DNA from 2 places in the Plantactinospora sp. GCM10030261 genome. Region 1 is predicted to be linked to the other one. Evidence: predicted binding sites of a transcription regulator. Region 1 holds the regulator's gene; the other holds the start of a gene.
The links. The regulator HrcA, encoded in region 1, represses chaperone genes, less so after heat shock. The targets are predictions, from matches to a motif close to GGTTNGCACNCTCNNNNNGAGNGTGCNAACC.

Region 1 (15,622 bases):
GGCTGGCCGCCGGCACCAGACGGTCCCGGCGGCCACCCGCTCGCCCGCGACCCCCAGACGCCGTCTCACCAGCGGCCGAGCCTGGCCGAGAGCACCGCGAGCGCGGCCACCCCGGCGGTCGAGGTACGCAGCACGTCACCGCCCAACCGGACCGGACGTGCCCCGGCAGCGGCGAACGCCGCCAACTCGGACTCCGCCACGCCGCCCTCCGGCCCGACCACCAGGACGATGTCGCCAGCCGGTGGAAGCTCGGCCCTGGTCAGCCGGTCCGTCGCCGCCTCGTGCAGGACGAAACCGGCGGCTGCCGCCGCGAGCCGGCGGCTCACCCGGGTGGTCGACGCGTCCGGCTCCCCGGCAATCGTCGGCAGCCAGGCGCGGCGCGCCTGCTTGGCGGCCTCCCGCGCGGTCGCCACCCACTTCTCCCTGGCCCGGGCGCCGCGCTCACCACGCCACTGGACCACCGACCGGGCCGCCGCCCAGGGCACGACCTCGTCGACGCCGGTCTCCGTCATCGCCTGCACGGCCAGTTCACCGCGGTCACCCTTGGCGATGCCCTGGACGACCACCAGCCGCGGGTCCGCCGGTTCCGCGTACCCGCGGTCGGTGATCTCAAGTTCGAGCGTGCCTCGACCGACGGCGGCGACCACCGCGGTGGCCGTGCCGCCCCGGCCGTCGGCGAGCAGGAGGTTCTCGCCGACCCGCAGCCGTTGCACGGTGGCGGCGTGGTGTCCCTCGGCACCGTCGAGGGTGTGCCGGTTACCAGGAGGCAAGGCGTCGACCAGGAACAGCGGCGCGCTCACCGGTTCAGGCGTGGCCGTTGAACGCGTCCCGCATCCGGGAGAAGAAGCCGCCCTGCTTGGTCAACTCGGCCACCTCCTCGCCGCGGGTCTTCGCGAACTCCCGCAATATCCGTTCCTGCTCGGCGTCGATCTTGGTGGGGGTACGCACATCCAGGTGCACGAAAAGATCACCCCGCCCCGTTCCGCGAAGGTGCGGCACGCCGCGGGCGCGCAACCGGACCGTGCTGCCCGGCTGGGTGCCCGGCTTGACGTCGACCGGCTCCTCGCTGTCCAGCGTCTTGATGGTCAGCCGGGTGCCCAGGGCGGCGGCCGTCATCGGCACGGTGACCCGGCAGTGTAGGTCGTCACCCTTGCGGGAGTAGACGTCGTGCGGCCGTTCGTGGATCTCGACGTACAGGTCGCCAGCGGTGCCACCACCGGGTCCGACCTCACCCTGCTGGGCCAGCCGAATCCGCATGCCGTCCTCGACTCCAGCCGGAATCTTCACGGTGAGCGAGCGCCGGGTGCGCACCCGGCCGTCACCAGCGCAGGTGGGGCAGGGGTGTGGGATCACGGTGCCGTAGCCCTGGCACACCGTGCAGGGCCGGGACGAGACGACCTGGCCGAGGAAGGTGCGCTGCACCGACTGGATCTCGCCGCGCCCGCCGCAGGCCTCGCAGGTGGCCAGGTGCGTGCCGGCAGCCGTGCCCGCCCCGGAACAGGTGGTGCAGAGCACGGCGGTGTCGACCGTGATCGGCGCCTCCACCCCGAAGGCGGTCTCCTGAAGGTCCAGTTCGAGCCGGAGGATGGCGTCCGCGCCGGGCCGGGTCCGAGGACGGGGGCCGCGGGCGCCGCCACCACCGGCGGCTCCGAAGAACGCGTCCATGATGTCCTGGAAACCGACGAAAGGTCCGGCCCCAGCGGGGCCGGCGCCCGCACCCCCACCGCCCGGGGCGAGAGGGTCGCCGCCCAGATCGACGATCTGCCGCTTCTGGTCGTCGGAGAGCACCTCGTACGCGGCGTTGATCTCCTTGAACCGGTCGTGCGCCTTCGGGTCAGGGTTGACGTCCGGGTGGTACTGGCGCGCCAACTTGCGGTAGGCGCGCTTGATCTCATCATCCGAGGCGTCCCGGCTCACGCCGAGAATCCCGTAGTAATCCCTGGTCACTGCGTTCCGTGTCCCCATGTCGATTCCAGGTCGGCCGCCGGTCGGCAGGTCGGGTCAGTTCTGCGCCAAAAGGTCACCCACGTAGCGTGCCACGGCACGCACGGTGGCGATGGTGCCGGGGTAATCCATCCGGGTCGGCCCGAGGACGCCCAGTCCACCGACGATGGTGGCACCTGGACCGTAACCCGTGCTGACAACCGAGGCCGCCCGCAGATTGTCGATCTCGTTCTCGTCGCCGATGCGGACCCGAGGACCGCTCGGCTCCGCCTCACCGATCAGCTTGAGCAGGATGACCTCCTCCTCGAGCGCCTCCAGTATCGGTCGCAGCGAGCCCTGGAAGTCGAGCAGGCCGGCGCGGGTGAGGTTGGCCGTTCCGGCCAGCGCGATCCGCTCCTCGTGCCGCTCGACAAGGGTTTCCAGCAGCACCGAGGAGATCGTCGCCATCGCCGACCGGTGGTCCGGTGAGGTCTCCTCGACGAGCGCCTGGACCAGCGGCGGAGTCTCCGAGAGCCGGGTGCCGACCAGCTTCTCGTTCGCCCGCTGGCGCAGATCGAGCACGTCGTCGGCGGCGATCGGGCCGGGCAGTTCCACGAGCCGCTGCTCGACCCGTCCGGTGTCGGCGATCATCACCACCATCAGCCGGGTGGTCGAGATCGGCACCAGTTCCAGGTGGCGTACCGAGGACCGGGCCAGGCTCGGGTACTGCACGACGGCGACCTGCCGGGTGAGTTGTGCGAGCAGCCGCACCGTCCGGTGCACGACGTCGTCCAGGTCGACGGCGCCGACCAGGAAGCGTTCGATCGCCCGGCGCTCGGCCGGGCTGAGCGGCTTGACCCGGGACAGCCGGTCGACGAACAGCCGGTAGCCCCGGTCGGTGGGGACCCGGCCCGCGCTGGTGTGCGGCTGCCGGATGTAGCCCTCCTCCTCGAGCACGGCCATGTCGTTGCGCACGGTGGCCGGGGAGACCCCGAGCTGATGGCGCTCGACAAGCGCCCGGCTGCCCACCGGCTCCTGGGTGGCGACGTAGTCCTCCACGATCGCCCGGAGGACGTCGAGCTTGCGCTCGTCGAGACCCATGCTCACCTCCCATCGGCCTCATCCGAAAGGACTGGCACTCGACTGTAGCGAGTGCCAGTCTACGACGGCGACGGCGAATCGCGCGATGATCACGGACCGCCCTCCCTTCGGCTACTGGCGCGGGTGGATGTCGGGTCCTACCGTGACGTCATGACCGAACCACCTCGCCCTCCCGGAGCAGGTGATCCGGATCCGGCCTCGTCGGACCCAACCGCTCCGCTGCCGCCCGCGACACCGCCGCCCCCATCGGGAGACGTAACCCCCGGCTCGCCGCCGGGCCCGTATCCGCCCGCCGGCCCCCCGCCAGGCAGTCCGCAACCGGGCGGCCCGGCCTCGGCCGGACCGAGCGGCTTCCCTCCGCCGACCAGCGCTGGCGGACCTGACTACCCACCGGGAAGCGGCGGGCCGGGCTACCCACCGGGCGGTTACGGCGCCGGGCCGGCTCCGGCCGGATACGGCAGCAACGACGACCGGACCTGGGCACTGCTCGCGCACGGCCTGGGCGCGGCCGGCGTCATCGTCGGCGGCGGGCTGCTGGGCTGGGTGGCACCGCTGATCGCCATGGTGGCGCGGGGCCAACAGTCGCCCACCGTGCGGGCGCATGCCGTGTCGGCTCTCAACTTCCAGATCACCTGGGCCGTCGTCTACGTCATCACCTGGATCGCGACGTTCGTCACGTGCGGGGTGCTGTTCTTCCTGCCGATGATCGTCTGGGTGGTTCCGGTCATCTTCGGCATCATCGGGGCGGTCAAGGCCAACGAGGGCGTGGTCTACCGCTACCCGATGTCCTACCCGTTCGTGAAGCGCTGACCGACGCTCCGCCGGGTGCCGTCGCGGCACCCGGCGGACCGCCCGCGATCCACCCGAGGTGCGGGATACCGCGGAGTTGCGTCGTCCCCCACCACCCGACATGCCGCACATCGAGTCGATCGGACGACAGCGACGGTCCGGCGTCGGCGGCTCAGGGCAGCAGGTCGCGGACGACCGCGTCGGCGAGCAGCCGGCCGCGCAGCGTGAGCACCGCCCGGCCCGCCGGGTACGCCGCCGGGTCCAGCAGCCCGTCCGCCAGCGCCCGGTCGGCCGCCGCCCGTCCGGCCTCGTCCAGCACGCTCAACGGCAGCCCGTCGGCCAGCCGCAGTCGCAGCATCACATCCTCGGTCCGCCGGTCCGCCTCGGTGAGTAGCTCCCGACCGTGTCCCGGTGACCGACCCTCGGCCAGCCGACGCGCGTACCCGGTCGGGTGCTTGACGTTCCACCAGCGCACGCCGCCGACGTGGCTGTGTGCCCCCGGGCCGAGGCCCCACCAGTCGCCGCCGGTCCAGTAGAGCAGGTTGTGCCGGCACCGGGCGGCCGGCGACGTGGCCCAGTTCGACACCTCGTACCAGGAGAAGCCGGCGGCGCCCAGCGCGGCCTCCGCCGCCAGGTAACGGTCCGCGGCCTCGTCGTCCGACGGGTACGGCAACTCGCCGCGACGCATCCTCGCCGCCAGCCGGGTGCCGTCCTCCACGATCAGGGCGTACGCGCTGACGTGGTCCACCCCGGCGGCCGTGACCTCGGCCAGCGAGGCCGCGAAGTCCTCCGGCCGCTCCCCCGGCGTACCGTAGATCAGGTCCAGGTTGACGTGCTCGAACCCGGCGTCCCGGGCCTCGGCGGCGGCGGCCGCCGCCCGACCCGGGCGGTGCCGCCGGTCCAGCACCGCCAGCACCCCCGGCGCGGCCGACTGCATGCCGAGCGAGATCCGGGTGTAACCGGCGGCTCGCAACGCCGCCAGGGACTCCGGCGTCACCGACTCCGGGTTCGCCTCGGTGGTCACCTCCACGTCGTCGGCCAGCCCCCAGGTGCGGTCGATGCCGGCCAGGATCCGGCCCAGGTCGGCGGCCGGCAGCAGGGTCGGCGTGCCACCGCCGACGAAGACGGTGTCCACCCGGGCCGGCGGCGTCCCGTCCAGCACCCGGGCCGCCAGGTCCAGCTCGGCGAGGACCGCGTCGGCGTACGTCTCCCGGCTCGCCCCGCCGCCGAGTTCGCTCGCGGTGTACGTGTTGAAGTCGCAGTAGCCGCACCGGCTCGCGCAGAACGGCACATGCACGTACACGCCGAACCCGCGGGTGCCGACGGCGGCCCGCGCGGCGGGCGGCAGCGATCCGTCGGCGGGCACGGCTTCGCCGTCTGGGAGGACGCCAGGCATCCGACTATTGTGCGCCCATGACTGCCGCCACCGACCCGCTCGTCCGGGTGTCCACCTCGGCCGGGGTGACCACCCTCACGCTGGACAGCCCGGCCAACCGCAACGCGTTGTCCACCCAGCTGATGACCGAACTGCTGGCCGGCCTGACGGCCGCCGTCGCGGACGACGCGGTGCGGGCCGTGGTGCTGTCCCACACCGGCCCGGTCTTCTGCTCCGGTGCCGACCTCAAGGAGACCGCCGCCGCTTACGCCAGCGGCACGGTCCCCGCCGGCATGCTCGGCGACGTACTGGCCGCCGTGTGGGAGTGCCCGAAGCCGGTGGTGGCCCGGGTCGGCGGTCCGGCGCGGGCCGGTGGCCTGGGGTTGATCGCGGCCGCCGACATCGCGGTCTGCGCCCGGGAGGCCACCTTCGCCTTCACCGAGGTGCGGATCGGTGTCATCCCGGCGGTCATCTCCGCCACCGTGCTCCGGCGGTTGGCTCCCCGGGCCGCCGCCGACCTGTACCTGACCGGCGAGACCTTCGACGGTGACCGGGCCGAACGGGTGGGGCTCGTCACCGCGGCCGTGCCGGCCGCCGACCTGGACGCGGCGGTCGACCGGTACTGCGCGGCCCTGGTCCGCGGCGCCCCCGGCGCCCTCGCCGGCGCCAAGGAGCTGCTGCGCCGGCCGGCCGGCACCGGGCTGCGGGCCGAGTTGGCCGAGTTGTCGACGCTCTCCACCGGGTACTTCCTCTCCGCGGAGGGCCGGGAGGGGGTGCTGGCGTTCCGGGAGAAGCGGCCGGCGAGCTGGGTGCCGGCCGCGGACTGACCGTTCGTGCAATCGGCCTGGCCGTCCGCTTCGGCGTAGGCTGGGCGGACTGTTGTCGGGCAGGGGGTATGGGTGCGGGCTCGGACGATGGTGGCGGCGTCGGCCGCTCTCCTGGTGCTGATCACGGTTGCGGCCGTGGTGATGGCGGACCGGTTCGGCGGGCAGCTGTCGTTGCCGCGGGCGCTCGGCTGCGTGGTCCGGGCCGACGGCGAGGTGACCCTGGATCCCGAACAGATGGCGAACGCGGCCACCATCTCCGCCGTGGGAATCCGGCGCGGCATGCCGGCGCAGGCCGTCGTGGTGGCGCTCGCCACCGCCTACCAGGAGTCGGGGCTGCGGAATCTGGCCGGGGGCGACCGTGACTCGGTGGGGCTGTTCCAGCAACGACCGAGCCAGGGCTGGGGCACTCCCGAGCAGATCCGCGATCCCCGGTACGCCGCGAACCGGTTCTACGCCGCGCTGGTGAAGGTGCGGGGCTGGGAACGCATGCGGGTGACCGACGCCGCGCAGCGGGTCCAGCGGTCGGCCTTCCCCGAGGCGTACCAGAAGTGGGCGGACGAGGCGGGCGTGCTCAGCCGGGCCCTGGTGGGCGAGGCCACCGGCGCGGTGTCCTGCACCGTGCCCCGGGATCCGGTGCTGCGCGGCGCCGCCGCGGCGACCGAGCTGAGCAGCCGGCTGAGCCGGGACTGGGGCTCGGTCCGGACGGCTGAGCTGGCCGAGCTGCTCGGCCTCAGCCTGGTGGCGACCGACCAGCAGGCCGGTTGGCAGTACGCGCACTGGCTGGTCGCGCACGCCGACAGCAACGGGGTGAAGCGGGTCCGGTTCGCCGGTCTGCAGTGGACGGCGAAGGCCGGCACCTGGTCGGAGGTAGCGGACGAGACGCTTGCCGCCGACCGCGTCATCGCCGAGGTCTTCGGCGACGCCTGACCGCCACCGGTCGCGGTCGGGGAGCCGATAAACTTCCATCGGTCGATGGTTGGGTGCCGGCCGAGTGTTCGCCCGCCCGTCCGTCGGAGTCGGAGGTCGTGTCCTCACTGGAGACAGGAGTACGGGGTGTACCGCTTTCCAGCACGGATCTTCAACGACATCGCCACCCAGCGGCCGCCCGAGGACAGCACGGTCCTGCTGGGCCGCGCCGCTGTACTCGGCGGCAGCATCGCCGGCCTGCTGGCCGCCCGGGTCCTCGCCGAGTACGCCGAGCGGGTGGTGATCGTGGAGCGCGACGACGTCACCGAGGTCACCGACGCCCGACCGGGTGTGCCCCAGGGAAACCAGGTCCACCTACTGCTGCCGGCGGGGCACCTCCAGATCGAGCGATGGTTTCCGGGACTCACCGAGCAGGCCCTGGAGTTGGGGGCGTGCCTGGCCACTCCCGACGCCCGACACACCTACCTGGACGGTCGACGCAAGGTGCGCGGCGTCGACCTGGACATGCTCTCGGCGAGCCGGCCGTTCATCGAAGATCTGCTCCGCCGACGGCTGCGCGACCTGCCCAACGTCTCCTCAGTCCGGGGGCGGGCCACCGACCTGCGCTTCGACGGCACGGCGGTCACCGGCGTTCGGTACGAGACGCCGGACGGGCCGGCCCCGGGCGGTGCGGGTGGCCCGGCAACCGACACGCTCGACGCCGATCTCGTGGTGGACGCCATGGGACGGGCCAGCCGGCTCAACGACTGGCTGGAGCGGCACGGTTGGGACCGGGCGCCGCTCACCCGGTTGGTCGTCAACATCAACTACTCGACCGCGGTGTTCCGGCGCACCGAGGCCAAGCCCGATCCGGTCTCCGTACTCGTCGGCAGCAGCCCCGCACGCGGATCGGAGATCTCCGGCGCCGGCCTGACGGCGGTGGAGGACGATCGATGGATGATCATGCTGGCCGGGTACGGCGACTGCCGTCCGGGTCACGACGCCGAGGACATGGTGCGCCGGTGCCGCACCGAGTTCCCTCCCGAGTTCGGCCGGGTGGTCGAGGGCGAGATGCTCTTCCCGGTCCGCAGCTTCCACCACGCCGACAGCCGGCGCCGCGACTTCCACAGGTGCCGCCGGCTGCCGGCCGGGCTGGTCAGCGTGGGTGACGCGGTGGCCTCGTTCAACCCGATCTACGGCCAGGGCATGTCCTCGGCCGCGCTGCACGCCTCGTGCCTGTCCATGTACCTGCGACGCCGGCCCGACCTGCGGACGCCGGCCCGGGACTTCTTCGCCCTGCAGAAGGTGGTGGTGGACGCGGCCTGGGGGATGACCGCCGCCGCGGACCTGGCCCGGCCGTCGGTGCCGGGTCCCCGCCCCCGCGGCCACCGGTTGACCTCCTGGGTGGCGGATCAGATCGTCGAGGCCACCGTCAGCGACGAAACACTCAACCGCCGGCTCGACGAGGTCACCTTCATGCTCCGGCACCCGAACGCCCTGGCCACCCCCGGCACGCTGATCAGGGCGCTGAACGTCAACCGACGGAACCGGCGCCGGTCCGCGGTGTCGTCCCGGGAGCCGTGACGAGCCACTGTCATGAGCGCCCTGTCGGGAGAGCCCTCCGACGCGAAAGCGACAGGAAGGGACCCTGCTCAACCCTTCACGGCACCCGAGGTCAGACCGGCGACCATCCGCCGCTGCACCAGCACGAAAAAGATCATCACGGGCAGCGTGAGCACCGTGGAGGCGGCCATCACCATCCCCCAGGCGGTGTCGTCCCGGCCGAAGAAGAACGTCAACCCGACCGGCGCGGTGTACCGGTCCTCGGAGCTGATGAACGTCAACGCGAAGATGAGTTCGTTCCAGGCCGTGATGAACGAGAAGATGCTTGTCGCCACGAGTCCCGGCGCGACAAGCGGAAACAGGATCCGCCAGAAGATCTGCGCACGGTTCGCGCCGTCGATCGCCGCCGCCTCCTCCAGGTCCTTCGGCACCGCCGCGACGAAACCACGCAGCATCCAGATCGCGAACGGCAGCGAGAAGCCCAGGTAGACCAGGATGAGGCTGGGCAGGGTGTTATACATACCCAGCCTCCGGATGATCAGGAAGAGCGGGATGACAAGCGCCTCCAACGGGATCATCTGCACGATCAGCAGCAGCACCAGCACCGACGTGCGCAGCCGGAACCGGAACCGGGCCACCGCGGTCGCCCCGAGCAGCGCCACCACGCCGCTGAGCAGCACCGTGGCCGCCGCCACCAGGGCGCTGTTGAGCAGGAAGTCGCCGAAGCTGGCACCCGGGATGATCTGCCCACCGAAGATGTCCCGATAGTGCTCCAACGTGGGTTGGTGCGGCAGCGGCTGGGGCGTGCTGGAGAAGATCTCCCGGTTCGGCTTGAGCGACGTCGAGATCATCCAGAACACCGGGAACGCCGCGAAGGCGGCCACCGCGAGCCCGGCGACGTTTGCCGCCCACCGCCCCGCGCGGGGACGCCGCCGGTCGGTCATGTCTCCTCCTGGCGCAGGATCAGTCGTACGTAGACGCCGGTGACCGCGAGCAGGATGAGCGTGAGAACCACCGCGATCGCGGCGCCGAGCCCGTACTTCGGCGGCGGCGAGAACGCCTCCGCGTACGAGTAGATGGCGAGCATGAAGGTCGACCGGTCCTGGGTGCCGCCGGCCAGCACGAACTGCTGGGTGAAGACCTTGAAGTCCCAGATCGTCGAGAGCACCACAAGCACTCCGAAGAGCGGTCGCAGCAGCGGGAAGGTGACCGACCAGAAGACCCGCCACGGCCCGGCGCCGTCGACCCGGGCCGCCTCGTGCAGCTCCCCCGGAACGCTCTTCAACCCGGCCAGCACGCTCACCGCGACGAACGGGAACGAGTGCCAGACCACCACGAGGGTGAGCACGGTGAAGAAGGTAAGCGGCGAGTTGAACCAGCCGTACCCGGTCCACTCGGCGCGACCGAACAGCGCGCTGGACAGACCGTCCGGAAGCTCGTTGAGAAACCAGGTGACCAGCCCGCTGGTGTCGTCGAAGATCCACTTCCAGACGATGGCGCCGGTCAGCGCCGGCGTCGCCCAGGCGAGCATCACCGCCGCACCGACGAACCCGGCCATCCGCTTGCCCAGCCGGTTGAGCAGCAGTCCGACCAGGGTGCCGAGCACCATCGTGAGCGCCACGTTGGCCGCGGCGAACAGCACCGTGTTGCGCAGCACCGTGCGGAAGAACGGGTCACTCAGGATCTGGGTGTAGTTCTCCAGGCCGACGAAGGACCACGGCCGGTCCCCCCGCAATTCGCGGATCCCCATCTCGTGCAGGGACATCACCGCCACCTGGCCGAGCGGCCAGAGCAGCAGCACGCCGATCACGAGCAGGGTGGGCGCCAGGAGCAGGTACGGGACGCCCGTACCGGGCCGCCGGGGACGGCGGGCGGGGAGGTCCCGCCCGCGCGTCCTCCGGGTCCCGGGTTCGCGGGTCAGGGTGCTCACTTGGCGTTGAGGATCTGTTCCATCTCGGTGGCGGCCTGGCTGACCGCCTGGTCGAGCGGGGTACCCTTCATGATCGAGCTGTTCATCGTCTGGGTGACCGTCTTGCTGCGGCTCACCTCGACCCACTTCGGGGTGATCGGGGTCAGCTTGGTGTCCTGGAGCACGGTGGCGAAGGTCCCCATGACCGGGTCGTTCGCGTACTCGTCGGGCGAGGTCAGGTCCTTGTAGACGGGGAAGAACTTGAGGCTCTTGGCCCACTCCTGCGAGTTCTGCTTGTTCAGCAGGATGGTCACGTAGTCCCAGGCCAGGTCCTGCTTCTTGCTGTCCTGCCAGATGCCGATGTCCGACCCGCCGGCGAAGGCCGGGGCGGGCTTGCCGTCCGGGCCCGGGATCGGGAACGTACCCCACACCTTCGCGAGGTCCGGATTGTCCTTCAGCATCGCGGTCTGCGGCCAACTGCCGGCCACGGCCATCGCCGCCTGACCGGTGGCGAACTGCTTCTGCGCGTCCAGCTCGTTCCACCCGGCGGCGGCGGGCGGCGCCACCTTGTGCGTGGTGACGAGGTCGGTCCAGAATTTGACCGCCTGCTTCGCCTCCGGAGTGTCGTAACCGGACTTCCAGCTGTCCCCGTCCTTGGTGGCGATCTCCGCGCCGGTCGACCAGAGGAAGGAGTAGAACGGCAGCTCCGAGTTGCCGGGCAGGGCGAAGCCGTACTTGCCCGGGTTCTGCTGCTGCACCGTCTTGGCCACGGTCACCAGTTCGTCCCAGGTCTTCGGCGGCTGAAGCCCGGCCTTGGCGAACCAGTCGGTGCGGTAGTAGACCGCCCGCACCCCGGCGTACCACGGCACCCCGTACTGCTTTCCGTCGAGCTGGGCGTTGGACAGCAGATCGGGCAGGATGTCCTTGCCCTCGGCCCAGCCGTCCATCCGGTCGCTCACGTCGGCCAGCGCCTCCTGTGCGGCCCAGCCCTGCGTCTCGGTGTTGCCCAGCTCGGTCACGTCCGGCCCGTCGCCGCCGGCCAGCGCGGTCTGGAACTTCTTCGGCGCCTCCAGCCAGGGGACGTACTGGACCACGACGTCGGTGTCCGGGTGCTTCTCCTTGAATGTCGCCTCGACGCCGTCCAGGAACGCGGTCTGCGCCTCGCTGCCGGCGCCCATCATCCAGACCGTCAGTTTGCTGGTGTCGACCGCCTCGTCCGCACCACCACCGCACCCGGTGAGCAGCATCGCGGTCGCGGCCGCGGCGGCGGTGACCGGCCGGAACCCTCTCCACCTCTTCACCACAACGTCTCCCTCGCACTGGTCCCACGCACTGGTGGCACAAATCTTCTCTGCGGCACCCTAGTAGGAAAATTTCCTTTACGACAGGGGTGCGCGGTGGCCGCGGCGGAGACAGCGTAAGGGGCGCCCAGCCTCTCGGCTGGGCGCCCCTTGGGGTACGCGGGTGCGCAGGTCAGTAGCGGCTCACCCGGCGGCGACCACCGACCCCGGCGACCACCGCGACGGCGATGGCCGCGAGGACGACCTGGATCGCCAGCTCACGCCAGTCGATGCCAGCGGTCTCCGTGGCGATACCGGCGGCCCGGGCGATCACGGTGCCCAGCAGGGCAGCGCCAACGCCGATCACCATGTGCAGCCACATCGGCATGTTCTGCTTGCCCGGAACGATCAGACGACCGAGCGCGCCGACGATGAGACCGACGACGAGCGCCATAATGATTCCCCAGAGCGTCATGTCGCCCTCCTCCTCAGGTATGTGCATGTCTTGGTTCTTGCCGTGGTGCACACGTAATTCCCGAGGGCTCAGAAATCCAAACCGACCTAACGACAAACTTGTCGCGCGGCGTCCGCAACGGCCCGATCCATGGTGGCGAAGGCCAAAGGGGGAGGTTTCGCCAGATCGAACCAGGTCATCTCGGATGCCTCCGCGGCGTTGAGGCGCACCGGCCCCGCGAGTGTGGCCAGGTAGAACGTGTCCAGCACCGGGAGTGTCTCGCTCTGGTACTCGTAGCTGCCGACGTACATCCCGATGAACCGGCCAAGAGTGATCGCGGCGCCGAGTTCCTCACGGGCCTCACGCAGCGCGGCGTCGGCCGGATGTTCCCAGCCGTCGCAGAAGCCGCCGGGCAGTTCCCAGAGACCGGCTCGCGGCGGCACCACCCGACGCACCGCCAGGAACCGCCGCCCGTCCAGGACGATCAGGCCAACCGTCGGCCGGGCGTTGACGAAGAGCCGGTAGCCGCAGGCGGCGCAGGCGCACGGCGGTGGACCGGGCAGCGCCGCGGCGCAGCGTGGGCAGTACGCGGCACCGGGACCATGGCCGCGCACGGCACTCTCCGACCGCGCCTGCCCGGTCACTTCTTCCCGCCGGCCGCCTTGCCGCCCGCGTCGCCCGAGTCCGACGTGGACAGGGCGGCGATGAACGCCTCCTGCGGCACCTCGACCCGGCCGACCATCTTCATCCGCTTCTTGCCTTCCTTCTGCTTCTCCAGCAGCTTGCGCTTCCGGGAGATGTCCCCGCCGTAGCATTTGGCCAGCACATCCTTGCGGATGGCGCGGATCGTCTCCCGCGCGATCACCCGACTGCCGATCGCCGCCTGGATCGGCACCTCGAACTGCTGGCGCGGGATCAATGCGCGCAGTTTGGCCGCGATATTGGTGCCGTAGGAGTACGCCTTGTCCTTGTGCACGATGGCGCTGAACGCGTCGACCGGCTCGCCGTGCAGCAGGATGTCCACCTTCACCAGGTCGGACTTCTGCTCGCCGGACGGCTCGTAGTCGAGGCTCGCGTACCCCTTCGTGCGGCTCTTGAGCTGGTCGAAGAAGTCGAAGATGATTTCGGCGAGGGGCAGCGTGTAGCGTAGCTCCACCCGCTCGGTGGACAGGTAGTCCATGCCCAGCAGGTTGCCCCGACGGCCCTGACACAGCTCCATCACCGCGCCGACGTAGTCACTCGGGGTGAGCACCGTTGCCCGCACCACCGGCTCGTACACCTCGGCGATCTTGCCGGTCGGATACTCACTCGGGTTCGTCACCACGACCTCGGTGCCGTCCTCCAGCACCGCCCGGTAGACCACGTTCGGGGCGGTGGAGATGAGGTCCAGGCCGAACTCCCGCTCCAGCCGCTCCCGGATGATCTCCAGGTGCAGCAGGCCGAGGAACCCACACCGGAAGCCGAAGCCCAGCGCACCGGAGGTCTCCGGCTCGTAGCTGAGCGCCGCGTCGTTGAGCTTCAGCTTGTCCAGCGCCTCGCGCAGCGCCGGATAGTCGGAGCCGTCGATCGGATAGAGACCCGAATAGACCATCGGCTTCGGGTCCTTGTAGCCGCCGAGCGCCTCGCTCGCCGGCTTCGAATTGATCGTGACGGTGTCGCCGACCCGGGACTGGCGGACGTCCTTCACGCCGGTGATGAGGTAACCCACCTCACCCACTCCGAGCGCGGCGGCCTTCTGCATCTCCGGGGAGATGACACCGATCTCCAGCAGCTCGTGGACGGCTCCGGTGGACATCATCTTGATCCGGTCCCGGGCCTCGATCCGCCCGTCGATGACCCGGACGTAGGTCACCACGCCCCGGTAGACGTCGTACACGGAGTCGAAGATCATCGCACGGGCGGCTGCCGTGGCGTCACCGACCGGCGGCTGGAACTGCCGGACGATCTCGTCGAGCAGGTACGGCACGCCCTCACCGGTCTTACCGGAGACCCGGATGCAGTCGGCCGGGTCCCCACCGATCAGATGAGCCAGTTCCTCGGCGTACTTGTCCGGCTGGGCGGCCGGAAGGTCGATCTTGTTGAGCACCGGGATGATGTGCAGGTCGTTCTCCAACGCCAGGTAGAGGTTCGCCAGCGTCTGGGCCTCGATCCCCTGCGCGGCGTCGACAAGCAGCACCGCGCCCTCGCAGGCGGCCAGCGACCGGGACACCTCGTACGTGAAATCCACGTGCCCCGGCGTGTCGATCATGTTGAGCACCGCGGCCTCGCCCTGCCGCTCGCCCTCCCGGATCGCCCACGGCATGCGGACCGCCTGGCTCTTGATGGTGATGCCGCGTTCCCGCTCGATGTCCATCCGATCGAGGTACTGGGCGCGCATCTGCCGCTCGTCGACCACGCCGGTCAACTGCAGCATCCGGTCCGCCAACGTCGACTTCCCGTGGTCGATGTGGGCGATGATGCAGAAGTTCCGGATGGCACCGGCATCGGTGGCACCGGGAACGTTCAGGCCGGGGTCGAGCTTCGGTGGCACGGACGGTCCGTTCTGATCGACTGGCAGGTCTGCCTCCTATGCTCCCACGCCGACCGGAGTACACGATCGCCGCAGCCGGTCCTCACTCCGGCGGCTGGCCCCGCGTCGCGGCGGCCGCCCCACGTCGCCCTGGCCAGACCCCGCGTCGTGGCGGCCCCTCACTCCAGCGGCGGCTCCCCGAACAGCTCCGCGAGCCGGGGCATCCGACGGCGCACCTCGTCCGCGTCGTCGAAGTCCCAGAAGTCGTCCGACTCCACCCGCTCGGCGGGGTCCACCGCGGGCGGCAGCTCGGTCGCCGTCGCCTTGGCGTACGCCCGCTGGCCGATCTCCAACATGTCGGCCGACCCGAACTCCTCCCCGGTGGTCGCCGCCTGCCGGACCGCGGGAAGGTCGGCCAGGGAGTCCGGGTCGGCGACAGCGCGGGCGAACACCTGCCGGCCCTGGGCGATCAGCCAGCCCCGAAAGTTGTCGAAGTCGTCGGCCGAGCAGCCGCCATTGATCAGATATGCCGCTCCCCAGAGATCCGCCTGCTGCGAGGCGGTAAGCACCCGACCCAGGTGCCGGTGCCAGTCGGCTATCTGGTCCGGCTCCCCGTCGGCCAGCTCCGCGGCTGCCCGGGCGGCGATCGCGGGAGCGGCGCCGTCGTCGCCCGCCCGGGCCTGCTCGATCACGGCCCAGAAGTCGTCGGTCCTCATGGCCGACAAGTCTGTCACTCACCACCGACACCTCTGGCCCGCCGGTGCGTCGCGCCGGACCAACCGGTGCGTCACCCGGCCCAGCCGTGCGTCGCGCCGGCTCAGCCGGTCACCGATCGGGATTTCGGCCATCCGCCGCGGGGCAATAGGACTCCACGCTCAGCCCTTATCCCCGAGGATGGCAGCCATGCAGCCGGTCCCGCCGCCCCCCGTCCCGTACGCGACGCCCACCGTCCGACCCGGTTGGGCGGACCTGCCGGCGGAGCTGCG
Region 2 (15,622 bases), 450 kb from region 1:
CCGGGAGGTCGCCCTGGTCACGCAGGAACACCACGTCTTCATCGGCACGCTCCGGGAGAACCTCACAATGGTCCGACCGGACGCGACGGACGACGCCGTCCGGGCGGCGTTGTCGGCTGTGGACGCGCTGGACTGGGCGCTGGCGCTGCCGGACGGCCTGGACACGACGGTCGGCGCGGGTGGCCATCCGCTCGCGGCTGCCGAGGCCCAGCAGCTGGCGTTGGCCAGGCTGGTGCTGGCCGACCCGCACACCCTGGTGCTGGACGAGGCGACATCGCTTATCGATCCGCGGGCCGCCCGACACCTGGAGCGCTCGCTGGCCGGAGTGTTGCGCGGCCGGACGGTCGTGGCGATCGCGCACCGCCTGTTCTCCGCGCACGACGCGGACCGGGTGGCGGTGGTGGAGGACGGCCGGGTGGCCGAGCTGGGATCGCACGACGAGCTGGTCGCGGCCGGCGGTTCGTACGCCGCCCTGTGGCGCTCCTGGCACGGCTGACGAGGCGAAGCGGGCTCCTCCTGACGCAGCGCGTCAGAAGGAGCCCGGCAAAACTCGTCAGCGGCGGAACACCCGGATGGTGGCTATCGCCCCGGTGGCCAGGGCCGCGAGCAGCACCACCCAGATGATCGTCGAGTTGACCGGGGCCACTGGTCCGGCGTTCGCCCGGGCCCGGGCCAGCACACTGTCGTCCTGGGTCACCGGAAGCGCGGGCGGCGGCAGCTCGTTGTACCGGACCAGGCCGGTGCTTTCCAGCATCGTCATGTGGTCCCCCACGAACTTGTTGGCCTCGTCGGCAAGCTTCCGCACGACCGGATCCCGGGTGCTGGCCCGCACCGCACCGATCACCGGGAAGATGGCGCCGTGCGCGGCGCGCAACCGGGTGACGAAGGTCTGGTCGAACCGGTCACCACTGGAGGTCTGCATCTCCTTGAGCCACTGCTTCTGATCGGCGTTCGGCTCGTTCGGCATCTGTGCGCCCAGCTTGTTGGCCGCCTCCACCGCCAGCTGGTCGAGTTCGACGTGCTGCTTGGCGATCTCGGCACCGATGTCGCGGACCCGCTGCCGCTTGCCCTTCTCCGCGGCCATCTGCCCCGCGGGGATCTCCCACAGCCCGGCCATCCGGACCCCGTCCAGCAGGGCCTGGTCCGCGGCGGTGAGCTGGGTCGGGCCGGCCGGCGCGGCCTGCGCGGCGGAGGGCAGCAGGACGAGCGCGGCGACGAACCCGGCCATCGCCGCGGCGAATCCCCGGTAAGAGCGGCTGACCAGGCGGTTCACCACTGCTTCACCGTCCCCGGTCCGTGCCCCGATCCGTTGCCCGCCATACCGCCTCACCTTCCTTGAGAACCGCTCGGTCCCGTTGCCGTCCACTGGTACGTAGCCGGGCGGGAAATCGTTCATCCGTTCCCACTCGCATGTGGAGTGACTTCGCGACGTCGCCCTGCAAAGGCTTCTACCGCGGTGACCGTCGTCGGCCTGCTGCTCGGGTTCGGCGACACCGCGAAGCAGGCGATGTTCGGTCGGGTCGTCACCGTCCGAGCCGTACCTGGCGGCGGCTCGACCATCAGCCGACCGCCGACGGCGGCCCGGCCGCGGACGGTGGTCCCGGCGCCGACGGCAGCCCGGCCGGCGTCGGTCAGCCGGCGTCGAGCGGATCGGCGAGCAGCCGTTCGTAGGCCAACTCGGCGGCGCCGACCAGCGGGGCGTCGTCGGCCAGCACCGGAGTGCGGAGCCGGACGTGTTCGCGGCAGGCGGCCAGCGCCATCGCGTTGAGCCGGCTGCGCACCTGGGCTGCCGAGGCGAGATAGACGTCGCGGAGGGTGCCTCCGAAGATGACCATCTCGGGGTTGAAGATGTTCACCAGGTTGGCGACGCCGAACCCCAGCCAGTCACCGACCTGGCGTACCGCCGCCTGGGCGCTCGCGTCGCCACGGGCCGCCGGATCGACCACGGAGAACACGGCCGGGTCCCCGCCGCCGCCCTCCCGACCCGCGGCCCGCAGCAGCGCGTGCTCGCCGATCTCGGTCTCCCAGCAGCCGCGTGAACCGCAACCGCACGGGTGCCCGTTCGGGCGGACCACCATGTGACCCACCTCGCCGCCGTAGCCGCCGTGTCCGGTGATCCGCCGGCCGCCAGCGATGATTCCGGCCCCCACCCCGACATCGCCGTACAGGTAGATGACGTTGTCGCAACCGATCGCGACGCCGCGGGTGTGCTCGGCCAGCGCGGACAGGTCCGACACGTTCCCCACGGCGGCGGGCCGCTCGTGCCCCAACTCGGTACTGAGCCGCTCGCCGAGCGCCGTCATCCAGTCGGGGTCCGAGTTGAGCGAGACCGTGCCGTCCTCGCGCCGGATCATCGCGCAGACGGCGACCCCGTCGCCCACATGGACCGCCGAGTCCGGGACCACCTGCCGCATCTCCTTGACCATGGCGGCGAGCAGCGGCACGGTCGCGTCGGTGGACAACCCGGCCGGCCGGGGCGCCTCCCGCCGGGCGAACACCTCTCCACCCAGCCCGATCCGGGCCGCCCGCAGCCGGTCCACCTCGACGCTGAGCGCGAACGCGTACACCCGGGGATCGGGCCGGACGACAAGCGACGGCCGTCCCGCCCGCCCGGTTTCCCGCGGGGGGCCCTCGGTGACCAACCCAGCCGCGGCCAGGTCGCTGGTGAGGGCGCCGATGGTGCTCCGGTTCAGGCCGAGTGCCGTGGTGAGTTCGGCCCGGGAGGTCGGTCCGTGGATGTGGACGTACCGGAGCAGGGCACCGAGGTTCTGCCGACGGATCTCGTCCTGGCTCGGTCCGGCGCGCATCGATGTCACAAGCGTCGGAGAGTGGTCAACGGTTACCGGTGGCGGCGGCTCGGCGCCGGGACAGTGCGTCGACGCTGGCCGCCAGCAGCAGCACCAGGCCGGTCACCATGTACGTGATTCCGCTGCTGTAGCCCATCAGTCCCATCCCGTTGTCGATCACCGCGACCACCGCGCCGCCGAGCACGGCGTCGAGCACCCGGCCTTTGCCGCCGAACAGGCTGGTGCCACCGATCACCGCCGCACCGACCGCGTAGAGCAGCACCTTACTGCCGCCGGTGTTGGGGTCGACGGAGTTGGCCCTGCTGGCCGCCACGATGCCACCGATGGCCGCCATCCCGGAGCAGATCACGAAGACCGAGATCCGGATCCGGTCCACGTTGATGCCGGCCCGGCGGGCCGCCTCACGGTTGCCGCCGACCGCGTAGATGTGCCGACCGTAGGCCGTCCGCCGCAGCACGAAGGTCCACAGCACCAGCAGGGCCGCGACGATCGGGACGACGATCGGGACCCCCTTCAGCGAGACGATCAACACGTTGCGGCTGCGTTCCAGGTTGAGGATGAACACGGCCGTGCCGAGGATCAGGGCCAGCAGGCCGATCCGGCCGACCACCACCGTCAATGGGTCGGTGACCAGACCCCGCGCCATCCGGTTGCGGTACCGCAGCACCTGGACCGCCGCGTACCCGCCGACGGCGAGGGCGGCCAGCAGCCAGCCGAGCAGCGGCGGCAGGTTCCGGTTGGCGATGGCGACCAACACCGGATCGCGGATCGCGATGTTGCTGCCGCCGCTGATCAACACCAGCACGATGCCCTGGAACGCGAGGAAGGCGGCCAGCGTGACGACGAAGGACGGGATGCCGACCTTGGCCACCAGGGAGCCGAGCACCAGGCCGATCAGCACACCGGTGGCGATGGCGGCGAGGACCGCGACATACCAGGGATATCCCAGCACGGTGACGAAGTTGGCCAGGATCGCGGCGCACACCCCGCTGGCGAAGCCGGCCGACAGGTCGATCTCGCCGAGCAACAGGACGAAGACGAGGCCCATGGCGATCAACGTGACCGCGGCCCCCTGGGCGAACAGGTTCGCGAAGTTGCCGGCGGTGAAGAACGACGGGCGGAGCACCGCGAACACCGTGCAGAGCACCAGCAGGCCGAAGATGGCGGGCAGCGCGCCGATGTCGCCGCCGCGGACCCGGCGCCAGTAGTCGCGTGCGTGGCTGGCGACGGTCGGTGTCGGGGCCACTGCGGGCGGACCCTCCTCACGTACGGTCACGGTGGTGCTCATCGGACGGCTCCCGGGGTGTTGTCGGCGCCGTTCGCGGCGGCTGGGGTGGTCTCGGTGGGCAGGCCGAGGTGGCCGGAGCGACCCGCGGTGATCAGCTCGACCACCTGGGCGTGGGTGATGTCGGTGCTGCGCACCTGGGCGACCATCTGGCCAAGGTAGAGGGCGGCGATCCGGTCGGACACCGCGAAGACGTCGTTCATGTTGTGCGAGATGAGGACGACCGCGAGGCCGTTGTCCGCCAGCCGGCGGACCAGTTCGAGCACCTGTGCGGTCTGGGCGACGCCCAGCGCGGCGGTCGGCTCGTCCAGGATGACCAGCTTGCTGTTCCACAGCACGGCCTTGGCGATCGCCACCGTCTGGCGCTGTCCGCCGGAGAGGCTCGACACGTGCTGACGCAGCGACGTCACCGTCCGCACGCTGAGGCCGGCGAGGGTCTCCGCGGCCAACTGTTCCATGGTCGGCTCGTCGAGCACGATGCCGGTGCGTTTCTCCCGGCCGAGGAACATGTTCTGCACGATGTCGAGGTTGTCGCAGAGCGCGAGGTCCTGGTAAACGACCTCGATGCCGAGCGCGGCGGCGTCCCGGGGACTGTTGATGGTCACCGGACGGCCGTCGAAGAGAAACTCACCGGCGTCCGTGGGATAGATGCCGCTGATGCATTTCACCAGCGTGGACTTGCCGGCGCCGTTGTCGCCGACGAGCGCTGTCACCTCACCGGGATAGGCGGCGAAGGCGACGTCGCGCAGGACCTGGACGGGACCGAAACTCTTGTCGATCCCGCGTAGCTCCAGCAGGGGGGTCGCGGACACGGGCGTCTCCTTTTCCGAGCGGGTGTCTCCGGGCACACCCGGCCGGCGTGCGGCGGGCCGGCGAACCGACCCGGCGCGGTGGCCGGCCGACCGCCCGATCCGGCGTCGTGGCCGGACCGGGCGGGTGCGACGGACGGTGTCAGCTCACGCCGGCCTGGGTGCACAGCGCCGCGAAAGCGTCCGCGCACAGCTTGGCCTTGTCGACGAAGCCGTCCGCGACCACGTCGTTGACGTTCTCCTTGGTGATCGCCTTCGGCTCGAGGAGCACGGCTGGCACGTCCCGGTTGCCCTCCGGGTCCCGCACGGTCTGGCCGGTGTTCTTGCGTTCGCCCTTGGCCAGCCCGATCGCCAGCTCGGCGGCGGCGTCCGCCTCCTTCTTGATCGCCTTGTACACGGTCATGCACTGGTCGCCGGCGAGAATGTTCTGCAGACCCTGCAGGTCGGCGTCCTGGCCGGTGACCGGTACCCGACCGTTGAGCTTGTTCTTCTTCAACACGGATATGGCGGAGTTCCCGAGCGTGTCGTTGGCGGCCAGCACGCCGTCGATCTTGCCGCCGGTCTGGGTCAGCATCTGCTCGAAGATTGTGGTGGCCTGCGCGCCGTCCCAGTCCGGCACCCACTGGTCCGGGCCCTTGGTGAACTCCTTGGAGTCGTACTTGGGCTGCAGGACCGAGTCGTAACCGGCCTTGAACAGGGTGGCGTTGTTGTCGGTCTGGGCGCCGTTCAGCTCGGCGATCACCGGGTTCTTGACGCCCTTCTCCGCGAGGCACTTGACCAGCCCCTCGCCCTGCAACTTGCCGACCGCCTCGTTGTCGAAGCTCACGTAGTACTCGGCGGACCCGCCCAGTGTCAGGCGGTCGTAGTCGATTGTGGCCACGCCCTGCGACTTGGCCTTGTCGAGGACGGACTTCCCGGTGCCCGAGTCCAGGTTGACGATCATGAGGACGGTGGCGTTGTTGGTGATCATCTGTTCCGCGATGTTCTGGAACTGGGTCTTGTCGTTCTGCGCGTTCTGGATGTCGTACTCGACGCCCGCCGCCTTGAACGCCTCCTCCAGAAACTTGCGGTCCGCGGTCTCCCAGCGGGCCGACGACTTGCTGTCCGGAAGGATGACGCCGATCTTGGGGGTCTTGTCGCCGGCCGCGCCGCCGGGTTCGTCGCTGCCGCAGGCGCTCAGGCCGCCGGTGACGAGCAGGCCCGCCGCGGCGATGGTCAGGATCCCTCTGCGCATGTGCCGGGTCCTTTCGGGGGTGAGGGCAACGTTTGTTGTGTCCGGCAACGTATTAGGGATGTGGCGTACCGCACAAGGTGGCCGAGGTCATGGGTTTGTTGGCGGCGATAACAATTCAGCAACGTGCACGCCATCGATCCGGAACCCGCCGGCTGTCAGGCCGCGGTTCCGCCGTGGCACGTTGATCAAGAGGTTGGCGTCAGATATCCGGGAACTCCTGACGCGAACCTCTTGGTCAACGGGAGTGGGGCGGCGATATCAACGGGAGTGGGGCGGCGGGTGTCAACGGGAGTGGGGGGCGGCGATGCGGGCGGTGACCGCTCCGGTGAGGGTGACCAGATCGCCCGGGGACAGCCGCACCTGCAAGCCGCGCCGACCCGCACTCACGTAAACGGTCGACAGGGCGACGGCCGACGAGTCGACAACCGTGGGCAGGCGCCGGCGCTGTCCGAGCGGGCTGATCCCCCCGCGTACGTATCCGGTCGTCCGCTCGGCCACCGTCCGGTCCGCGAGCATCGCGCGCTTGCCGCCGACCGCGGCGGCAAGCGCCTTCAGGTCGAGATCCCCGGTTACCGGCACCACCGCCACCGCCAGGCCAACGTCGACATCGGCCACCAACGACTTGAAGACCTGCTCCGGTGGCACGCCGAGGGCCGCGGCCACCAGGGCGCCGTAGTTGGGGGCGTCCGGCGAGACCTCGTACGGGTGGACGCTGTGCGCGATGCCGCGCCTCGTCAACAGCACCGTCGCCGGAGTCTGGTGGCCCGCCACGGCATCGAGGCTACTCCCCGTGCCGGGAACCGGGGGTCACTGGCCGCCGCGCTGCGGTGTGCCCAGTTCCCGGTGTCCGGCGTACGCCGCGGCGGCCATACCCAGCACCGCCACCCCGATGACCCAGCCCCACTGCGTGGGGGAGAACGAGCCGGCGAATCCGTGCAGTACCGGGTTGGACCACTCGAAGACGCGGGACGGCGGCCACCAGGCGGCGAAGTTCCGGGCGGTCGAAGGCAGGCCGGGCACGCTGACGAAACCACCCGCCACGAAGAAGGTGGCGATGCCGGTGAGGATCACCAACGGTTGGATGCTGCGGTGCACGCGGAGCAGGTGGGCGAGCAGGGTGCCCAGCCCCGCGCCGGCCACCATCACCGGCACCATGAACAACACCACCAGCAGGAGCGCGCCGGGATCCGGGTTGAGGCCGAAGGCGAACCGGGCGGTGAGATAGGTGGGCAGTGCGGTGAGGAAGGCGGCCGCAGTGCCACTGATCAGCGCGCCCAGCGCCGCTGTCGCCGGACCCGCCGGACTCAGCAGGATCTCCTTGGCGGTCCGTCCTTCCTGCTCGATGGCGAACAGATTGGCGGCCAACAACGTGGCGCCGAAGAAGAGCGCGAGCAGCAGCACGCCACCGGCGATGAAGCCGGTCCGCGGTATGTCGTCCGGCCGGACCGTACGCAGGTCGACGGCGAGGTCGAGACGGCCCGCGTCGGCGTCGTAAGCGTTCAGGGCGTCCTCGACCCGCAGTCGAAGATTTTTGGTCGCGTCGCTGTTGATGTTGTAGGTGCTGATCCGGACCCGTCCGCTGGCGTCGAAGTCCTCCGGGATCTCGATCATCAACTGGAGGCGGCCATTCTCGATCATCTGGGTGGCCGGTACCGGGTCGGTCTCCACCACCCGGAAGTACGGGGTGATCCGCGAGCTGCTCTCGTTGATCGCGCCCGTCAGCGCGGCGGACCGTTCGGACTTCGCCTTGTCCACGACGGCTACCGGCCAGTCGTCGCCGCCAGCGCCGAAGATCAGCGCGTTCAGGATGAGTAACACGATCGGTACGAGCACCGCCTGGGCCAGCAGATCGGGCCGGCGACGCAGCAGGCGCAGGTTACGGGCGGTCACCGCCACCACGGCTCGGGTTGTCTCCACCGTCGTCTCCTCACTGACCCTGGGTGAACTTCAGGGCACGACGCATCCGCGCCACGGCGAGCGTGCTGAGCGCCACCGCGCCCATCAGCGTCCAACCGAAGGCCGGCCAGTCGAAGGCGCCGTCGCCCAGGCCGGACACCTCGAAGCGGATCTGGTCGGTGAGCGGCGCGAGCGGCATCCACGAGGTCAGCCGCCACAGCCAGCCCACGGCCCCGTCATGGGCGAAGCCACGAAGGTAGGACTCGTATCCGCTGGCGAAGAAGTGGGTCACCGCGAGGACGACGCAGATCGGGATCATGGGCAGCGACCGGCGTAGCGCCACGCCGATCAGCGCGCCGAAGCCGGCGCCGTAACAGAAGATCGCAGCCACAGCCAGTACGCTCTGCCAGCCGAGCCCGGTCACCGGATAGTCCAGGAGCCAGGCGAGCCCGGCAAGGACGAGCACCAGGCTGAGGGCGGTCTGTGCCAGAGCGGCCAGCCACTTGCCCCCGATGAAGGGCGCGTTACCCGAAGGGGAGAGCACCAGTGGCTTGGCCGTCCGGTCCTCCCACTCCCGGGCCACCAGGGTGCCGGTGTTCACCATCGCGGCGTACAGCACGGCGAACATCAACAGGCCGGTGCCGAGGTACGTGGTGATCCGCATGTCCCGCTGGAAGGCGCTCGTTTCGTCCACCGCGACCAGTCGCCCACCGCCCGCATCCGACGCGGGACTCGGCGCTCCGGCCGCAAACTGCCGGACGGCGTGTTCCGCGCGAAGCTGGAAGTTCTTGGTGCCATCTGAGTTGATGTTGAAGACCGTCAACGGCAGCGAGACCGGCTGGCCGGCCTCGACTCGCGCGTCGAAGTCGGCGGGCACGGTCAGCACCGCTCCCACCTCACCATCGTCGAACATCCGGCGCGCCTCGACCGGGTTGGTGGTCCGGATTTCGAAGAACCGGCCGTCAACGCTCGACATCCCGGTCAGCACCGAGACCATTCGGGCACTGTGCGGGCCGGAGCCCTCCTGTGCCACCGCGACCGGACTGGTGGCGGAGACCCGCACGAGGAGCACGTAGAGCCCGACGAAGATGAGCGGCACCAGCACGGTGATCGCGAGGAAGGTGGGGCTCCGCCGGCTGATCGACAGGTCCTTGCGGACCATGGCCCATACGGGTCGCACGTCTCGGTCCCTTCTGCCTGGATGGTCCTGGTCAGTTGCGCAGCGCGCGGCCGGTGACGTGCAGGAAGACGTCCTGCAGACTCGGCTCGTCGAACCGGAACCCGGTGACACCGCCAACCGTCGCGAGCCGGTCGAGCACCTGCCGGAGAAAGTCCAGGCGCTCGGTGTCGGCGGGCAGATCCACGCTGAGGTCCTGGTCTGAGCCGAGTTCGGGGGACAGGTCGGCGAGGTCGGTCCGGGCCCGTTCCGCCTGCCCGGCGGAGGCGAACGCGACGCGCAGCCGCTGGCGCGTCACCGCGGCCTTGAGCTGGGCCGGGCTGCCCTGTGCCACCGTCCGACCATGGTCGAGGATGAGCACCTGGCGGCCGAGCTTGTCTGCTTCCTCCATGTAGTTGGTGGTCAGCAGGACGGTCCGACCGTCGGCGGCGAGTTGCTCGATCCGTTCCCAGATCGCCTGCCGGGACTGCACGTCGACGCCGAGGGTGGGCTCATCGAGGATGAGCACCTCCGGCTCGGTGAGCAGGGCCCGGGCCAGCGCCAACCGGCGTTGCATGCCACCCGAGTAGGTGCTGGTCCGGTCCGTGGCGCGGTCGGTCAGGCCGACGAGGGTCAACGCCTCGTCAATGCGGGTCGTCATCACGGCCCGGGGAACGCCGTAGTAGCGGGCGTGGAACTCAAGATTCTCGCGGCCGGTCAACTCCGCGTACAGCGCGGTTTCCTGCGGAACGAGGGCGATCCGGCGGAGCACGTCACGGCGTTGCCGGCCGGGGTCGAGCCCGGTGACCCGGACCGAGCCGGCGGATGGTTCGAGCAGGCCGGTGAGCACGTTGACGGTGGTGGTCTTCCCAGAGCCGTTGGGTCCGAGCAGGCAGCAGACGCTGCCCCTGGCGATGGTGAGGTCGAGCCCGGTCAGCGCGCGTACCGGTTCGGCGCCGCGCCGGCGGAACACGACATCCACCGCGGTCAGCCGCACCGCTTCCGCGTCGGCCGTGAGGTCCGCCGCTGGTGCTGACAGCGTTCTGGTGCTCATGTGCCCTCTCCTTTCGCTGGCGGCCCCGGGGGACGACCACGCCGGCTCAGCTAATCAAACCAAACCGTTCAGTTTGATTGCAAGGGTGGGTGACATGCCCAGCTCCTCCGGGGTTCAGTCGATCAGCGTGCCGCCAACCCGTCGCACAGCAGCGCCACCAGCCGGGCCACGGCACCGGCCGGTGGCTGCCGTGGCCCGTCCGGCCGGAGCAGGCCGTCCAACAGCGTGTAGGTGAGCAGCGAGCCGACCAGCAGGCGACCGGCGTCCTCCACCGGTACGGGGCGCAGCGCGCCACCGGCGATGCCGCGGGCCACCAGGCGGGCCGTCCCGGCGATGATGGGACCGGATACCGCCTCTCGGAACAGGGCGCCCAGCTTCGGATTGCGGCCCGACTCGGCCACGATCACCCGGGCCAGGCCCAGGTACTCCGGCTGGAGCAGGGTGTCGACGACCGACTCCGCGTACCCGGTCAGTTCGGTTGCCACCTCGGCCCGGGTCCGCAGTGGGTGAGCAGGTTGGTGTTCGGCGTCCCAGGCGGCCGTCCGTTGCGCCATCAGCGTCTCCAGCACGTCCGCCAGTAACGCGTCCTTACTCGGGTAGTAGGCGTACACGGTCTGCTTGGACACGCCGGCTTCCAGGGTGATCGCGTCCATGCTGGTCGCCGCCACGCCACTGGCCAGGAAGAGCCGCTGAGCGGCGGCCCGGATCTGCCTCCGCTTCTGGTTGGACCGCTCACTTCGCGTCGTCATGATCCCTCCGGCCGTGCGTTGGACATCGGTGCGACCGGGTGGCCGATCAGGACGGTGGGTGCGCCGGCCACCCTGGTGAGCACCACGCTGGCCGACTCGTCCCCGGACAGCCGCAGGTCGCGCCGCAGCCGCTCCGGATCCAGGGCCGAGCCGCGCTTGAGGATCTCCACTCGGCCGACGCGCCGGTCCCGGAGCAGCGCCCGGAGTCGCTTGAGCGAGAACGGCAGCACATCCGTGATCTCCAGACACCGGGCGAACGGGGTGCTGACCGGGGCGTCGGCGTACACGTAGGCGATCGTGGGGTCGGCCAGGTTGCCGGGCAGCCGCTCGGCGAGTCTGGCGACCAGGTGGGCGCGGACCACCGCCGGGTCAGGGTCATACAGGTAGCGCCGCAACGGCCCGACGGGTGCCTCGGCGGTGCCGTCGCCGGTGAGGCGACAGGAGCGGGCTCTCTCCACGCCGGAGGTGACCGGGGGCCGATCCGTCAGCAGGGTGGCGCGCCGGGGAACCTCGGCGAGCGGGCCGCACCACAGTGTCGCCTCCACCAGGTCGCCGGCCACACTTACCCACTCGGCCTCAGCCCCGGCCGGGATCAGCGCGTGGTCGAGGCCGGGCGCCACCTTCACCACGGTGCGCGGGACCCGCTCGGTCAGCCCGACCACGAAGTCCCAGGACGGCGTGTACGCGGCCGGGTCGAAGACGCGACGTCCGGTGCCGCCGCGCCGTCGGGCCGGGTCGCAGAACGCGGCGTCGAATCCGGTCAGGTCGAAGTTTGTGGCGTCGGCACACTCGACGGTGAACCGGTCGGCCAGCCCGGTGGCTTCGGCGTTCGCCGCCGCCAGCGCCGCGGTGAGCGGGTCGGCCTCAACCCCGTACACCCGGATCCCGGCGCGGGCCGCGGCGAGCGCGTCGGCCCCGAGCCCGCAGCCGAGGTCGACCAGGGTCCGTACGCCCGCGTCCCGCAGTCGGCGGGCCCGCCGGTCCGCGACGGGGGCCCGGGTGGCCTGCTCCAGCCCGGCCCGGGTGAAGAACATGGTGGCGGCGGCCAGCCCGAACTTGGCCACCGCCCGCCGGCGCAGTTCGGCCTGGGTCAGCGCGGCGGCGGCCAGCCCGGCCGGGACGCCTCGGGTCCGCAGCGCGGTCGCCGCGCTGAGCGGGTCACCGCCGGCCAGGTCGACCGCCGCGGCCAGGGCCCGCTCTCCATCGGGGGTACGCAGGGCGGCGAGCTGGTCGAGATGCACCGAACCATTGTGTCGGATTGGCACTCTCCTTGACGGAGTGCTAGTCGCGGAATAACCTGCGATTAGCACTCTCCCATCGAGGGTGCCAGCCCGCGGGGTTCCGTGGGCGACAACGCCAGGCGGACCGGCACCCGCGACGACGGCCCCGCCCGGTGGACATGTGGCAGAGATTGACGCCGTCCGGCTTGCCGGCCGGCTCGGAAACCAAGTACCCCAGGAGGGTATGCCCGTGACTACCGCGACCAAGGTTGCGATCAAGCCGCTCGAGGACCGGATCCTGGTCCAGGCGAATGAGGCTGAGACCACCACGGCGTCGGGCATCGTGATCCCCGACACCGCCAAGGAGAAGCCGCAGGAGGGCACCGTCCTCGCTGTCGGCCCCGGCCGCGTCGACGACTCCGGCAACCGGATCCCGGTTGACGTAAAGGTCGGCGACACGGTCATCTACTCGAAGTACGGCGGCACCGAGGTCAAGTACGCCGGCGAGGAGTACCTGGTGCTCTCCGCCCGCGACGTCCTCGCGGTCATCGAGAAGTAACCGACCTAGTTTCTCGTGTCGTAGCCCCGGACCGGCTCGCCGGGCCGGGGCTACGACACCTTGAAGGGACATTCATGGCGAAGATCCTGAGCTTCTCGGACGACGCCCGGCACCTGCTGGAGCACGGTGTCAACGCCCTCGCGGACACGGTCAAGGTCACCCTCGGCCCGCGCGGACGCAACGTCGTCCTGGACAAAAAATTCGGTGCGCCGACGATCACCAACGATGGCGTGACCATCGCGAAGGAGATCGAGCTCACCAACCCGTACGAGAACCTTGGCGCGCAGTTGGTCAAGGAGGTGGCGACGAAGACCAACGACATCGCCGGCGACGGGACCACCACCGCCACCGTGCTGGCCCAGGCGTTGGTCAAGGAGGGCCTGCGCAACGTGGCGGCCGGGGCCAGCCCGATCGGCCTCAAGCGGGGCATCGACGCGGCGGCCGCCAAGATCTCCGAGGCGCTGCTGGAAAAGGCCGTCGAGGTGGGCGGCAAGGAGTCGGTGGCGCACGTGGCCACGATCTCGGCGCAGGACGTCACCATCGGCAGCATGATCGCCGAGGCGATGGAGAAGGTCGGACGGGACGGTGTCATCACCGTCGAGGAGGGCTCCACGCTGGCCACCGAGCTGGAGGTCACCGAGGGTCTCCAGTTCGACAAGGGGTTCGTCTCGCCGAACTTCGTCACTGACGCCGAGCGTCAGGAGGCAGTGCTCGACGACCCGTACATCCTGATCACCACGCAGAAGATCTCGGCGATCGAGGAGCTGCTGCCGCTGCTGGAGAAGGTTCTCTCCGACAGCAAGCCGCTGCTGATCGTCGCGGAGGACGTGGAGGGCCAGGCGCTGGCCACCCTCGTGGTGAACGCGCTGCGCAAGACCATCAAGGTGTGCGCGGTGAAGGCGCCGGGCTTCGGCGACCGCCGCAAGGCGATGCTGCAGGACATGGCGGTCCTCACCGGCGCGGAGCTGGTCGCTCCCGAGCTTGGATACAAGCTCGACCAGGTCGGCCTGGAGGTGCTCGGCAGCGCCCGGCGGGTGGTGGTGGACAAGGAGAACACCACGATCATCGACGGTAAGGGCCGGGACACCGAGGTGACCGACCGGATCTCCCAGATCCGCAAGGAGATCGAGGCCTCGGACTCCGAGTGGGACCGGGAGAAGCTGAGCGAGCGACTGGCGAAGCTCTCCGGTGGCATCGCGGTCATCAAGGCTGGCGCCGCCACCGAGGTCGAGATGAAGGAGCGCAAGCACCGCATCGAGGACGCCATCTCGGCGACCAAGGCCGCGGTCGAGGAGGGCACGGTGCCCGGCGGTGGCGCCGCGCTCGTGCAGGTCGCTTCGGCGCTCGACGACGACCTGGGGCTCACCGGTGACGAGAAGGTGGGTGTCTCGATCGTCCGCAAGGCGCTTGTCGAGCCGCTGCGCTGGATCGCCCAGAACGCCGGGCAGGACGGCTACGTCGTGGTGCAGAAGGTTGCCGCCAGCAAGTGGGGCCACGGACTCGACGCCGCGAAGGGCGAGTACGTGGACCTGGCCGGCGCCGGCATCCTGGACCCGGTGAAGGTGACCCGGAACGCGGTCCTCAACGCCGCCTCCATCGCCGGGCTGCTGCTCACCACCGAGAGCCTGGTCGTCGAGAAGCCCGCGGAGCCGGAGCCGGCAGCCGCGGGTGGTCACGGTCACGGCCACGGTCACAGCCACCAGCACGGCCCGGGCTTCTGACCCGGTAGAACGCCGTCCGGGGCGTACCGCCCGTCGAGCTTCCGCTCGGCGACGCGGTACGCCCCGGACGCGTTTCCGCTCCTCCTCGCCCGGTCCCGTGGCGCTTGCTCCGGTCCCGTTGCGCTCGCCCCGGTCCCCTTCGCGTCGATCATGAGGTTGGCGTGCCCGCGTCGGCGTGTCGCGCCGGCAACCTCATGTTCGACCGGGTGGGGGTCGGCGAGGGCGGGGCGGGGGTTACCGATTGGTGACGTGGCTGTCCGATCGGCTCGGCGCGCGGAACACTGGGCGGATGACGATGGGACGGCGCGCCTCCGGGGCGCTGGCCGGGGTGGCCGCCGCGGCGGTCGCGATGGCCACGGCGGAACTGGTCGCGGTCCTCACCGGGGCCCGGTCGGCGCCCCTGGTCGCCGTCGGCGCCGTGGTGGTGGACACCGTTCCCGAGCCGGTCAAGCAGTTCGGCATCGACGTGTTCGGCGTACACGACAAGACGGCCCTGCTGATCGGTACCGCGATCCTGCTCGGCGGCCTCGCCGCGCTGATCGGAATGCGCGCGGTGCGGACCCTACCCGTTGGGTACGCCGGGATCGGGCTGCTCACCCTGCTCGGCGCCGCCGCGGCGGTCACCCGGCCCGGTGCCGGCCCCGCCGCCGTGTTGCCGTCGCTGGTCGGCGGAGTCCTCGGGGCGGGGACGCTGTGGCTGCTCGTGGCCGGTCCGCTGGAGGCGCCGGGGCCGATGCCGGCTGGTTCGGTGGCGCCGGCTGGTTCGGTGGCGCCGGGTGGTTCGGTGGCGCCGGGCGCTTCCGTGACCCCCGGCGGATTCGCGGCGGCGCGGGGCGGACCTGGGCCAGAGGCTCCGGGAGAGCACGAGATGGCGGAATGGCGTTCGGAGCGGCGCCGGTTTCTCGCCGGGACGACGGCCGCCCTCGGCGGCGCGGTGGTGGTAGGTCTCGGCGGCCGGTGGCTGGCCGCCCGGCGCAGCGTCACCGCGGCGCGGGCGGCGGTGACGCTGCCCGCGCCGGTGAGCCCGGCGCCGCCGGTGCCCCCGGGGGCTGACCTGCGGCTGGCCCAGCTCGCGCCGTTCACCACGCCGAACTTCGCCTTCTACCGGATCGACACGGCGCTGACCGTCCCC

Region 2: groES (co-chaperone GroES) is a predicted target of HrcA. The motif match lies at 12,292-12,322, and genes of this name have one in related genera.

Annotation. Positions count from the first base shown of each region.
Region 1 covers NZ_JBHTDD010000001.1:636,465-652,086, forward strand. The annotation lists gene ACFQUZ_RS03205 (16S rRNA (uracil(1498)-N(3))-methyltransferase) at 66-800, opposite strand; gene dnaJ (molecular chaperone DnaJ) at 805-1,947, opposite strand; gene hrcA (heat-inducible transcriptional repressor HrcA) at 2,002-3,024, opposite strand; gene ACFQUZ_RS03220 (DUF4870 domain-containing protein) at 3,175-3,834, shown strand; gene hemW (radical SAM family heme chaperone HemW) at 3,986-5,209, opposite strand; gene ACFQUZ_RS03230 (enoyl-CoA hydratase-related protein) at 5,227-6,015, shown strand; gene ACFQUZ_RS03235 (hypothetical protein) at 6,103-6,942, shown strand; gene ACFQUZ_RS03240 (FAD-dependent monooxygenase) at 7,069-8,505, shown strand; gene ACFQUZ_RS03245 (carbohydrate ABC transporter permease) at 8,574-9,428, opposite strand; gene ACFQUZ_RS03250 (carbohydrate ABC transporter permease) at 9,425-10,414, opposite strand; gene ACFQUZ_RS03255 (sugar ABC transporter substrate-binding protein) at 10,411-11,694, opposite strand; gene ACFQUZ_RS03260 (GlsB/YeaQ/YmgE family stress response membrane protein) at 11,867-12,175, opposite strand; gene ACFQUZ_RS03265 (NUDIX domain-containing protein) at 12,235-12,741, opposite strand; gene lepA (translation elongation factor 4) at 12,768-14,657, opposite strand; gene ACFQUZ_RS03275 (DUF4240 domain-containing protein) at 14,816-15,352, opposite strand; gene ACFQUZ_RS03280 (phosphotransferase) at 15,540-15,622, shown strand, end outside.
Region 2 covers NZ_JBHTDD010000001.1:190,241-205,862, reverse strand. The annotation lists gene ACFQUZ_RS00915 (ABC transporter ATP-binding protein) at 1-496, shown strand, start outside; gene ACFQUZ_RS00910 (DUF4142 domain-containing protein) at 554-1,273, opposite strand; gene ACFQUZ_RS00905 (ROK family protein) at 1,632-2,807, opposite strand; gene ACFQUZ_RS00900 (sugar ABC transporter permease) at 2,833-4,095, opposite strand; gene ACFQUZ_RS00895 (ATP-binding cassette domain-containing protein) at 4,092-4,904, opposite strand; gene ACFQUZ_RS00890 (sugar ABC transporter substrate-binding protein) at 5,044-6,135, opposite strand; gene ybaK (Cys-tRNA(Pro) deacylase) at 6,418-6,906, opposite strand; gene ACFQUZ_RS00880 (ABC transporter permease) at 6,943-8,052, opposite strand; gene ACFQUZ_RS00875 (ABC transporter permease) at 8,063-9,211, opposite strand; gene ACFQUZ_RS00870 (ATP-binding cassette domain-containing protein) at 9,243-10,241, opposite strand; gene ACFQUZ_RS00865 (TetR/AcrR family transcriptional regulator) at 10,364-10,990, opposite strand; gene ACFQUZ_RS00860 (methyltransferase domain-containing protein) at 10,987-12,231, opposite strand; gene groES (co-chaperone GroES) at 12,455-12,769, shown strand; gene groL (chaperonin GroEL) at 12,844-14,490, shown strand; gene ACFQUZ_RS00845 (sulfite oxidase) at 14,780-15,622, shown strand, end outside.